DNA from 2 places in the Aquiluna borgnonia genome. Region 2 is predicted to be linked to the other one. Evidence: predicted binding sites of a transcription regulator. Region 2 holds the regulator's gene; the other holds the start of a gene.
The links. Region 2 encodes HrcA, which represses chaperone genes, less so after heat shock. Its sites were predicted from a motif close to TTNGCACTCGNNNNNNNCGAGTGCNAA; they were not measured.
Positions count from the first base shown of each region.

Region 1 (6,267 bases), 420 kb from region 2:
TGATGGATCCAGCGGTCTTGCTGTTGGATGAGCCATCCGCAGGTCTGTCACCTGTTCGTCAGGATGAGGCTTTCCTAAGGGTTTCTGAAATCAACAAGGCCGGTGTGACCTGCATCATGGTTGAGCAGAATGCTCGCCGCTGCCTTCAGATTTCAGACCGTGGTTACGTCCTAGACCAGGGTAAAGATGCGGTCACCGGAACCGGTAGAGAGCTACTGAATGACCCACAGGTCATTGGTTTGTATCTCGGAACCCTGGGTGCCTAAGAAAGCACCCGCTGGGACCTACATCGCCATTGGTGCCGGAGTTGGAATTCCATTCGGCCTGCTGTTTGGCAATCTCGCCCTTGCTATGGCGTTTTGTGTTTTTGTGGGCGCCGTCATCGATTGGTTGAACCGGAAACGATAAGGATTAAAGAAGAATCCCCCGGCCAATGGCCGGGGGATTCTTGTTGGAACTAGTTACTATCCACGGATGGTGGAAGGAACGTTGTTTCCGTCGAACTGCTGAATCAGGATGTTACCGTCGGTTGGGTCTCCAACCTCGTTGAAGGTAACGTTGCCCGATGGGCCGTCGTAGTCGGCGGTTCCACCAGCGTTGATGATGTCAGCACACTCGGCGAAAGTGGTGCACTTCTGGCCGCTGCCGGATCCACCGGAAACTTCCTGAAGCTTTGCAGACATGTTGGCACCCTCGGTGCTGCGTGCCTCAAGAGCTGCAAGAGCTAGAAGTACAACTGCGTCGTAGGACTCAGGACCGTAAGCGTTTAGCTCAAGTGCTGCGTTGCCCTGTGCCTGCCAGTTCTCGTCCATGCGAGTGATGAAGTCACCAATCTTGGACTCGTTGACACCTGGGTAGGTTCCCTTAGCGCCCTCTAGGGTGCCAGCTGGGAAGTCTGCCGAGTAGTCAGTCAGGTTTCCGTCAACGAAGTACAGCTTGTCGCCAGGGAACTGAGCGGTGATCTCAGGAACGATGGTCTTAGCCTCGTCGAAGGTGATCAGTACAACAGCGTCTGGTCCAGGAGCCAAAGCTTCGGCAATCTGGCTTGAGAAGTTGGTGTCACCGGTGTTGTAGGTAGGTGCAGCTAGAACCTCGCCACCAGCAGCCTCGAAGGCCTTGGTAACGAACTCAGCTAGACCAGTTCCGTAGGAGTCGTTCAGAACGATCATCGAGATCTTCTGGTGTCCGTCTTCTGCGATCAGGTTACCTAGAACCTCACCCTGTAGGACGTCTGATGGAGCGGTACGGAAGTACAGACCCTTGTCCTCGTAGGTGGTGAAGGCAGCTGAGGTGTTAGCTGGGGAGAACTGGATTACACACTCTGCAACCAGGCGGTCGATGAACTGCAGTGAGGTACCGGACGATGCGGCACCTACAACAGCCTCAACGCCAGCGCCAAGTAGACGTGGGATCTCAGTGTCGTAAGCCTTGTTGTCGGTGTCACCGGAGTCACCCAGGGTGGCCTCGATGGTGATGCCCTTTGCGGCGGAGTTGACGTCGGCGATAGCTAGAGCTACACCGGCCTCTTCTGGTGGGCCGAGGAATGCGAGGTTACCGGTTAGAGGTAGGGCGGTTCCTAGCTTTAGAACTAGGTCTCCGTCCTGCTCTGGACCGAGCTCACAACCGCCAGCGGTGGTTGCAGCGCTGCAGCCAGTCAGAACTGCTGCACCGAGTGCAAGTGCACCCATAGCAGCGATCGACTTGACGGCAAAGCGTGACTTCTTGTTTTCAGTCATTCTTGCTCCTTGAAATAGCAATTAGATGGCGAATGCGTGCGTCGGTGCCCGCATTGCTTCCAAAAGTTTAGCGATTTCAAGCGGAAAAACGAGCTTTTCAGTTCCGCAATCACCAGCGGGTGAGGAGAAAGAATGATGTTTTCGAAGATTTGAGGGGCTTTTAGCTTCTGAATTCGTTGAAAATTGAGGACCTATCTGGCCAAATGGTCAAAAACGGGCCTTTGTTAGCGGTGCGTAACAATTAGATTTCAACTCTGAGCGCTGGCAACATGCGCTCTTCTTCTGGCATTCAGCATGTCAACGGTCAGCACAATCAGTGAAAGCCAAACGATGCTGAATCCGATCCAGCGGACCGTGGGCATTGGTTCTTGCAGTATGAAGATAGCTGTCAAAAACTGCAGGATTGGCGTCATGTACTGAATGAAGCCGATTGTTGAGAGCGGAATGCGCGAGGCTGCAGCGCCAAACAGAATGAGTGGGACTGCCGTCAGGATGCCAAAGCCAATCAGGACCGCGGTGTGCAGGGGGGAGCTTGTGAGCATGATGGGCGTCAGACTCGCCACAACAAGGAACTGACCGATAGCAATCGGAATGATCAGCATGGATTCTAAAGTGAAGGACTCCAGGGCGTTGATCTTCCCGCCCACCTTATTTTTAGCCAACGAGTAGATAGCAAAGCTCAAAGCCAGCACCAATGCGATCCAGGGCAGTCGCCCGTAGTCAAAGCTCAACACCAGAACCGCCACTAAGCCAAGAGTGAGCGCCACCCACTGCGCCGGGCGCAACCGCTCTTTGAGAAATAGCACTGCAAACAGAATTGTGATCAGCGGGTTTATGAAATACCCCAGTGAGGTTTCAATGGTGTTTTCGGTGGCTACCGCAACGACGTAAACCTCCCAGTTGATGAAGATGAATACGCTGGCGACAAATAGCCAACCCAATTTCTTTGGGCTTTTTAGAAGAGCGCCGATTGAACCCCAGCGGCGCAGCGCAGTTATCAAAACGGCGGCAAACAGGAAACCAAAAACTACTCGCCAGGTAACGACCTCAAAGGGGTTGGCGAATTTCGTTTGGTTGATGATCAGCGGAAAAGCGCCCCAAATCAGGTAGGCACCCAGGCCCATTAACAATCCGACCGATTGACTCGAACCTGACTTCACGCCTAAAGCCTAGGCCAAAGCAAAAGACCCCGGGCACCAGCCCGGGGTCTTCCTTAGGAATTGTTTAGCGCTCGATGATTGCCAGTACGTCGCGAGCAGAAAGCACCAGGTACTCCTTGCCGTCGTACTTCAGCTCAGTGCCGCCGTACTTCGAGAAGATGACGCGGTCGCCGACCTTTACGTCGACAGGAATACGGTCACCCTCGTCGCTGAAGCGACCAGGACCAACTGCAACTACCTCAGCCTCCTGTGGCTTTTCCTTAGCGGTGTCTGGAATGACCAGACCGGATGCAGTAACCTGCTCAGCCTCAATTGGGCGAACAACAATGCGATCTTCGAGTGGCTTGATGGAAACCGACACTTTGACCTCTTCTTAGTCTCAAGATTGATTTGAATTAGCAAACTCGGTGTTCGAGTGCTAATAGAACTTTAGAACGAAATTAGCACTCAGTCAAGGCGAGTGCTAGTTAGTGGCGCGATAGCCTTGGGGCATGCATCCGATCCTTACCCCCGAGGCAATTCGCCTGCTGGCGCAGGTCGGGGAAATCGACTCGAAGACGGACCTGCTCTCAGTGATTTCAAGCCTTAGAAAGCAAGGTCATGATGCTCTGCTGGTGACCGAGGTGGTGACGCAAGCAAGATTGCGGTCGAGAGCGAAAGCTAAATTCGGTGACTTTGCCGCTCAGCTGCTTTTTACCGAGGCCGCCCTTGAGCAGGCAACTCGGCTTGAGGTTGCCGCCTTGCATGCCGAGCGCTTCAAGTCCGCGGGGCTGACCAAAATTGCTGACCTGGGGGCTGGAATAGGTGCCGACTCCTTGGCCATGAGCGCACTGGGGCTGACCGTAACGGCTGTCGAGCAAGACCCACAAACCGCAGCTCTGCTGGCATTTAACCTTGCTATGTTTTCCGATGCCACGGTGCTCAACCAAAGTGCAGAGGAACTAGGTCTTGAAGATTTTGATGGCCTGTGGCTCGATCCGGCTCGAAGGAATCTGGACCGCAAATCTGAACGTCACATCACCCTAAAACCCGAGGACTTCAGCCCAAACCTCAACTGGGCCTTTGCACTCGAAAAGCCAAAAGGCATAAAACTTGGACCGGCATTTCCCCTGGAGCTCATCCCTTTGGACGCCCAAGCCCAGTGGGTTTCACATGCCGGTGACCTTGTCGAATTGGTTTTATGGTTTGATGCGCTTCGCACTGAAGGTCAGCGGGTGGCGACCATGCTGAGAGCTGGACAAAGGCATGAGTTCAGCGGTTCCGGATTGGTACAGGCCCCAGTTGGTGAACTTGGTGAATTCATTCACGAACCCGACTCAAGCCTAATTCGCTCCGGCTTGATGGGGGAATTTGCACTCAAGCACTCCCTGAGTGCCATCAGCGACTCGATCGCATACCTCAGCTCAAGCTCCGAGTTCCGAAGCCCTTGGCTAAAGACCTATCGGGTCATCAAAGTGTTGCCGCTCGATGAGCGTGAAATTCGAAAGGAACTTGCGGCAAGAAACATCGGCATATTGGAAATCAAGAAGCGGGGCGTAGACGTAACGCCCGAAGAGCTGCGGCCAAAGTTGAAGTTAAAAGGTGAGGGCGCCGCCACCCTGATTCTCACCAGAGTAAGCGGCGCCCGCAAAGCACTGCTTGCTGAGCCAATTCGCTAGGTGGCTCTCCTAGCGAAGTGACCTAACGGTCCTGCCACATGTGCATGCCGTCGAACCCGCGATGGAATTCCATGAATTCAGGTCCCATGGGCTGGAGTCCCATTCCCCCTGAAAACATCAGTGCCTGAGCAATAACACCAAAGACTCCAAAAATAATCCAAAGCGCAATGTTGACGTAGCCCAAGACCAGGCCGGTGACCGCCATGGCCTTACCGTTCTCACCGGTGCGCTTGATTTGCGCCAGCGAAATGTGTCCGGTGATCACCGCAACCAAAGCGGCAAAACCGCTGATGGCGCTAGCCAGAGAGACGACCGCGAGAGTGTTCAGGGAAGACCAGTCGAACTTGGCCTTCGGTGCGACGGTGGTTGAGGTCGATGGAGCTTCCTCTGCCGGGGTGTTTTCCTCGGAACCCTCAGTGGGCTCCACTTTCTTGTCTGCCATTTGAATCCTTTATTTCGGGGGCGAGAAGTAATCTGGCAGATAAGGCTCGGAGTCTGCTGGATGAAAGCTGGGAGTTACTAGGGAGTCTGAACTTCTCGAATATCGAGGGTGGATTCAGCGCCGAATCCCAGGGAACTTGGCTGCCTACCCGCCATCACCAGCTGAGCTCCCAGCGCCGCAATCATCGCACCGTTATCTGTGCAGAGGGCAAATCGCGGGATTCTCAGCTCGATGCCTTCGGCATCGCATCGGCGCTTAGCCTCCTCACGCAACCGGGCATTCGCCACCACGCCACCACCGAGCAACAACCTAGGGATCCCATAATCGCGGCAGGCATTTAGCGCCTTGGTGAGAAGGACATCAACGACTGCCTCGCGGAAACTTGCCGCCACATCCGGCTTTGAATATTCAACTCCCTCGGCTTCTTGCTTTTCAACGTGACGGGCTACCGCAGTTTTTAAGCCGCTGAACGAAAAGTCGTAGCGATGTTTTTCCAGGTCTTTGGGAAGCGATAGGCCTCGAGGAAAGCGAATAGCTTTTGGGTCACCGTCTTTGGCAAGCTGGTCGATTTGTGGGCCACCGGGATAGGGCAAACCAAGCACCCTGGCAACCTTGTCAAAGGCTTCACCGGCGGCATCATCAATGGTTTCACCAAGTAGCTCGGCGTCTCCAAGCAAGTCTCTGGCCAGCACCAGGGAGGTGTGACCACCGGAGACCAGCAGCGCGATGGTTGGCAGCTGAACCGATCCCCGCTCGAGCACATCCGCACCAACGTGTGCCACCAGGTGGTTCACCGCGTAAATCGGTTTGCGGTTGGCAATCGCCAGGCCCTTGGCTGCACCAATCCCAACCATGAGCGCTCCCGCTAGGCCGGGACCATTGGCAACCGCCACAGCGTCAATATCCTGCATGGTCAAACCCGCTTCACTCAGGGCTTTGGAAAGCGTCGGGCCAATGGCCTCGAGGTGAGCACGCGCCGCAACCTCCGGAACAACTCCCCCGTATTTTGAGTGCTCATCCATGGAGCTGTGCAGGGCGTTAGCCAGCAGGCGATTGCCCCTGACTATGCCAACGCCGGTCTCATCACAGGTGGATTCGATGCCTAGCACCACCGGCTGGTGAATCTCAAGGCGCATGATCAAGGCATCAATATCATCGGGTTGGTAGTAGCGCTTTCGCGTATCGATGTGTTCAAAACCAAGAGATTCATAGAGCTTTATTGCTGCAGGGTTGTCGGCCCTCACCTCAAGCATGACCTGCTCACTGCCCAG
Region 1 covers NZ_CP054056.1:163,856-170,122, reverse strand. Annotated here, with positions in the region: gene HRU87_RS00970 (ABC transporter ATP-binding protein) at 1-266, shown strand, start outside; gene HRU87_RS00965 (hypothetical protein) at 259-408, shown strand; gene HRU87_RS00960 (ABC transporter substrate-binding protein) at 465-1,736, opposite strand; gene rarD (EamA family transporter RarD) at 1,985-2,896, opposite strand; gene groES (co-chaperone GroES) at 2,961-3,257, opposite strand; gene HRU87_RS00945 (class I SAM-dependent methyltransferase) at 3,388-4,554, shown strand; gene HRU87_RS00940 (DUF4190 domain-containing protein) at 4,577-4,996, opposite strand; gene tsaD (tRNA (adenosine(37)-N6)-threonylcarbamoyltransferase complex transferase subunit TsaD) at 5,074-6,267, opposite strand, start outside.
Region 1: a site for HrcA is predicted at 3,337-3,363, ahead of groES (co-chaperone GroES). Genes of this name have one in related genera too.

Region 2 (6,267 bases):
AGAACGGTGTCGTTTTCTAATTCGGAGATGTTGACGGTGTGCTGTCTTGGAACCACCAAAATGTGAGTTTTAGCCTGTGGATTGATGTCCGCAAAGGCGACCGCCTGCTCATTCTCGGCCAGCAACTCAGTGCCAAGTGCCCCCGAGATGATTTTGCAAAAGATGCAGTCCATTTTTCCTCCAGCCCAATCCTAGGTCTTAGTCCCAAGCCCCAACAGCGAGCATGAGGGCGGCGATGGCAGCGGGACCTGCAGTTGATGTGCGGAGCACAGAGGTTCCCAGGCGAACCGGAGTGAAACCCGATTCTGAGAGCTTTTGTATCTCGGCATCACTAAGTCCACCCTCAGGCCCGACAACCAAAGTAATGTCATCAAGCTCGAATCTAACCGAGCTAATCGTCTGACTGGCGGCAGGATCTAGGACCAAACCAAGCCCAACTGGCCGAACAGTCTTGGTTGTTTGTAGCTCTCTTATGGCGCATAGGTGAGCTTGCTGGGACTGCTTCATTGCGGCCAGCGCGATCTGCTGCCAACGCTCACGGTTTTTTTCCGCTTTGCCGTCCCACCTCACCACAGAGCGCTCGGACTGCAGGGGTGTTACTGAGCTGACACCAAGTTCCACGGAAGCCTGCAGGGCCATTTCGTCCCTGTCCCCCTTGGCAAGGGCCTGAACTAGATGAAACCGAGGTTTTGGTTCCTGCACTGTGTAGTTGTCGAGCGGCTGATAATCAGAATCTCCCTGGTGGCGTGCCTTCAACACCAAACCCAGACCGTTTGTGATGGCAATTTCCTCATCGACTTCCAATCGCAGCGATTTGACGTGCTTTGCCTCTTGCTCGGGAAGCCGAACGGAAGATACGGTCAGCGCGGGGTCATAAAACCAATGCACTAGAACCGGCCCTTGGTCCTGCGAGAGCCGAGCCTTGGTGAATCCTCCTGGTGATGCTCGCGAAGCTTTTGAAACAGCGCCTTGGCGCCAGAGTCCAGTCGGGTCGGCGTTAGCACCTTGAGCTGGATGTTCAGGTCTCCTCGACCTCGGCCTCGAATTCGAGTCGCCCCCAAACCCTTGACAGTGATGGTGTCACCGTGCTGGGCACCCGGCTTGACCTCAATGGATGTGGAACCGTCAAATGTGTCAATCTCCGTTTTGAACCCGAGAGCGGCATCTGCCACCGGAACTTCCAATACAGCCACCAGGTCATCACCATCTCGACCAAAAATAGGATGCGGCCGAACAGAGATTTCAAGGTAGATGTCACCCGCTGGACCGCCGGCAAAACCAACTTCACCCTGACCGGCAAGGTGGAGGCGCATTCCGTCGGCCACTCCGGCGGGAATCTCTAGGTCGAGTTCGCGCTTGGCTCTTACTCGACCCTGCCCGCGACAGGAAATGCAGGGATCCGGAATGACTTCACCGGTTCCTCGACAGGATCCACAAGGGGTGGTCGTGACCATCATTCCCATAAAAGACTGTACCTGTCGTTGGATTTGACCAGACCCTCGACATATGTCACACACGCGCGCAGAGGTGCCCGGTTTGCAACAGGATCCGTGGCACGTCTCGCACAGGATTGCAGTGTCAATGTTGAGAGTCTTTTCGACTCCAAAAATAGCCTCGTCAAGTTCTAGGTCGACCCGAAGCAAAGCGTCCTGCCCACGCTGAGCCCTTGACTGAGGCCCACGGGCCCCGCCCCCAAAGAATGACTCAAAAATGTCCCCCAGGCCAAAGCCAGCATCGCCGCCGCGGTCGTAGCTTGCCCGCTGATTTTCATCCGAGAGGACTTCGTAGGCGTGCGTTACCAGCTTGAATTTTTCTGAAGCGCTAGGGTCTGGATTTACATCCGGGTGAAGCTCACGGGCGAGTTTTCGATAGGCCTTTTTTATCTCATCGGTGGAAGCGGTCCGAGAGACGCCGAGCACCTCGTAGTGATCGCTCAAGAGTTTCCCTCCAAAATTTTGGTCAGGTATCTAGCAACTGCCCGGACGGCCGCGATGTTCCCCGAGTAGTCCATTCTCGTGGGACCCAAAACACCAAGCTTGGCTATCTCGGCACCGTTATTCTCATAGCCGGTGACCAGAATTGAGGCACTCCTTAGATTCTCGTTTCCGATTTCACTGCCAATTCGCAAGCCCACGCCGTGCTGATCTGCACTCAATTCCTCGAGGAGCTTGAGTAGCACAACCTGCTCCTCAATCTCTTGCAAAACGCGTGAGAGATCGCCTGAGAAATCCTGCTCCTGCTTAACCAGGTTGGCAGCACCTGAAATCATGATCTTTTCGAGTCGATTCTCGTCAACCAGCTCCAGCAAAGCGGATATCAAAACATCGATTGCAGCGCGTCGCGCGGGAGAAAACTCCGTCACCAAACCCGACACCTTGGCCTTAACCTCAGCCAGCGGCAACCCGGCAAGGGTTCCGTTTAGCCTGCCGCGCAACTCTTGAACCACCGCATCATCCAGCTCGGCAACTTCAACCTGGTGCTGCTGAATCCGACCAGAGTCAGTTATGAGCATCAGTAGCACGCGGGCTGAATTCAACGGGATTAGTTCAATGTGGCGGACGCGGGACTTTCCGAGCGATGGGTACTGAACAAGAGCGAGAGTGTTGGTCAGCTGCGCCAGTTGCCTTGCAGTCCGCTCCACGATGTCATCGATGTCGTTTGCACCCACCAAGAAATTCTCAATTGCACTCTTTTCGGCCTGCGAAAGTGGCTTAAGGTCTGAAAGCTTGTCAACAAAAAGGCGGTAGCCCTTTTCGGTTGGGATGCGTCCGGCTGAGGTGTGAGGCGCAACAATCAGCTGCTCTTCTTCCAAAAGCGCCATGTCGTTACGAATTGTGGCTGCTGAGACTCCCAGGGGATGTCTATCAAGCAGTGACTTTGAGCCCACGGGCTGTGAGGAGTATATAAAGTCCTGAACAATAGCCCTAAGAACCTCTAGGGATCTCTCTGGAATCATTGGCACTCACCTACCTCGAGTGCCAAGTCTAAAACAACTGAGCTAATTGGTCAGGAAATCCAGCACAATCCCATCCACCAGTAGCCTTCCCTCCAGGGTTGGGACAATTTGACCACCGGGTTCAAGTCTCAGGTGACCAGAGGCGATCCGCTCCGAAACGCGCTGTGGTGAGACGCCAAGGTCCCGTAGAAGTTTGCGATCAACCCCATCCGATGTCCTAAGCTCTAGCAACAGCCGCTCCTCACTGCGGGTCCGAGCGTCAAGGCTCTCCATCGAGTGAATTGGACTGCCCTGAAGCAGTAGCTTCGAGTAGTTGGCCGGGTATTTGTGGTTCCAAAATCTTGTGCCTGAAATGTGAGAGTGTGCGCCCGGTCCAAATCCCCACCAATCCATTGAACGCCAGTAAGCCTGATTGTGCCTGCACGGCTCCCCCCAATTAGAGACTTCATAGTTCTCCAGGCCAGCCTCGGTTAGTTTTTGCTCTGCTAGGAGGTACTTATCAGCATTGAGATCTTCATCAATGTCAGGCATTTCACCCCTGGAGATTCTCCGGGCTAACGCAGTGCCCTCTTCAACGATCAACGCATACGCAGAAACGTGCTCGGGCTTTAGTTCCAGTGCCAGATCTAACGTTTTAGACCAGCTTTCCAAGCTTTCGCCAGGGGCGCCGTAGATCAAATCCAGACTTAGCCTTGCCCCAAGCTCACGAATATCTCGCGCTGCACTCCGAACCTTATCGGCCGTGTGCACTCTGTCCAGTGTCTTCAGAACCTGCTCATCAAAAGATTGAACCCCGATGCTGAAACGGTTGATCCCGGATTCGTAAAAGCCTGCGAGCCGCTCTTTGGTCAGCCCCTCAGGATTTGCCTCCATCGTGATTTCAACATCTTCCCCAAAACCGAACGCCTCTTCGAGCCTTGTTAGCAGAGCCCCGATTTGTGACGGCGAAAACAGTGATGGGGTGCCACCACCGATAAAAACAGTCTCCAGCTTTCTCTTTGGAATACCGGAGCCTGACAGGACGGAGTCAGCGAATTCAATCTCACGAATTAGAGACTCGTGGAATGTGGACTGAGAAATGTCACCGATTTCATTTGCCGTGTAGGTATTGAAGTCGCAGTACCCGCACCTGACAACGCAGAAAGGAACATGAAGATAAACATGAAAAGTTGAGTCGTTTCTCACCTCAACCTCTAGCCTGTTGTCGTCAGGCCAAGGGTCGCCGTGGGGCAACGAGGCAGCCACTATTTCTTCTTGTCGGGCTTGGCTTCTTCGGTAGAGAGCGCAGCAATGAAAGCCTCTTGGGGAACCTCAACCCTGCCCACCATCTTCATTCGCTTCTTGCCCTCTTTTTGCTTCTCGAGAAGCTTGCGCTTTCTAGAAATGTCACCGCCGTAACACTTGGCAAGAACGTCCTTGCGAATAGCCCTGATGGTTTCCCTGGCGATGATTCTGGCTCCGACGGCAGCTTGAATTGGAACTTCAAACTGCTGCCTAGGAATTAGCTCCCGAAGCTTGGTTGCGATCCTGGTGCCCTGCGCGTAAGCCTTGTCACGGTGAACAATCGAGCTGAAGGCGTCGACTTTTTCACCCTGGAGCAGCAGGTCAACCTTGACCAAATCCCCTTCGGCAAAGCCATCGTCCTCATAATCTAGGGATGCGTAGCCCTGGGTTTTGCTCTTCAGGTGATCGAAGAAATCAAACACGATTTCAGCCAGCGGAAGCTTGTAGCGAAGTTGGACCCTGTCTTCACCTAAGTACTGCATGTCAATCAGAGAGCCTCGACGAGACTGGCACAGCTCCATGATCGTTCCAACATAATCTTTGGGGCTGAGGATGGTCGCCTTGACCATGGGCTCAAAGACCTCACGAATTTTTCCCTCTGGGAATTCGGAAGGGTTGGTGACAATGTGCTCTCCGCCATCATCCTTTGTAACTCGGTAAATCACCGATGGCGATGTTGCAATCAGCGAGAGATTGAACTCTCGCTCAAGTCGCTCAGTGATGATCTCAAGGTGCAGCAGCCCAAGGAAGCCGCAGCGGAAACCAAATCCCAGTGCAGCGGAAGTCTCAGGTTCATAAACAAGTGACGCATCCGAAAGGCGAAGCTTGTCCAGTGCCTCGCGCAAGTTTGGATAGTCACTTCCGTCAATTGGATAAATACCCGAGAACACCATGGGCTTTGGCTCTGCGTAGCCCTTGAGCGCTTCGGTGGCTGGCTTTAGTTTGGTGGTTACAGTGTCGCCAACTTTCGACTGACGGACATCTTTCACACCGGTGATTAGATAGCCGACCTCACCAACGGATAGTCCCTTGGTTGGTTCTGGCTCAGGAGAGATAACACCGATTTCAAGAAGCTCGTGGACAGCCCTGGTTGACATCATCTGAATTTGCTCGCGCGGGTGGAGTTTTCCGTCGATCATTCGAACATAGGTCACAACGCCGCGGTAGGAATCGTAAACCGAGTCAAAAATCATTGCTCGGGCCGGAGCGTCTGGATCTCCCACTGGGGCCGGTACTCGGTTAATGATGCGATCGAGCAGCTCAGGAACTCCAGCTCCGGTCTTTCCCGAAACCCGCAGGCAGTCTTCTGGAGAACCACCGATCAAACTTGCTAGTTCCTCCGCATACTTTTCAGGCTGTGCCGCGGGCAGATCAATCTTGTTGAGGACCGGGATGATCTCGAGGTCGTTTTCAAGAGCCAGGTAGAGGTTTGCCAGCGTTTGAGCCTCAATACCCTGTGCGGCGTCGACAAGCAACACTGCGCCCTCACAGGCGGCGAGCGACCGCGAAACCTCATAGGTGAAGTCCACGTGACCGGGCGTGTCGATCATGTTCAATGCGTAGGTCGTTCCGTCAACCTCCCACGGCAGGCGCACGGCCTGAGACTTGATGGTGATTCCACGCTCACGCTCGATGTCCATGCGGTCGAGGTATTGCTCTCGCATTTGGCGATCGTTCACAATTCCGGTCAGCTGAAGCATGCGATCGGCAAGGGTGGACTTACCGTGGTCAATGTGAGCGATGATGCAAAAATTGCGAATCAGGCTTGGCGGCGTTTGCGACGGCACAAGGGCGTTCTGAGCACGTGGCGACAAGCTAACCTCAATTTGCTGGGTGAATGGATGTAGGTATTCTCTCACGGAGCTTGCCCCTGAGACGTCCAACTGATAGGATTTCCCCTTGTTCTGAGGTGCACTACCTCAAAAAAGTTTTCGCCTAGGAAAGTGAAACATGGCAAACATCAAGTCGAACATCAAGCGCATCGGCACCAACCGTAAGGCTGAAGAGCGCAACAAGGCTGTCCGCTC
Region 2 covers NZ_CP054056.1:580,395-586,661, reverse strand. Annotated here, with positions in the region: gene HRU87_RS03040 (HIT domain-containing protein) at 1-173, opposite strand, end outside; gene HRU87_RS03035 (RsmE family RNA methyltransferase) at 199-888, opposite strand; gene dnaJ (molecular chaperone DnaJ) at 888-1,937, opposite strand; gene hrcA (heat-inducible transcriptional repressor HrcA) at 1,934-2,956, opposite strand; gene hemW (radical SAM family heme chaperone HemW) at 2,999-4,201, opposite strand; gene lepA (translation elongation factor 4) at 4,201-6,054, opposite strand; gene rpsT (30S ribosomal protein S20) at 6,191-6,267, shown strand, end outside.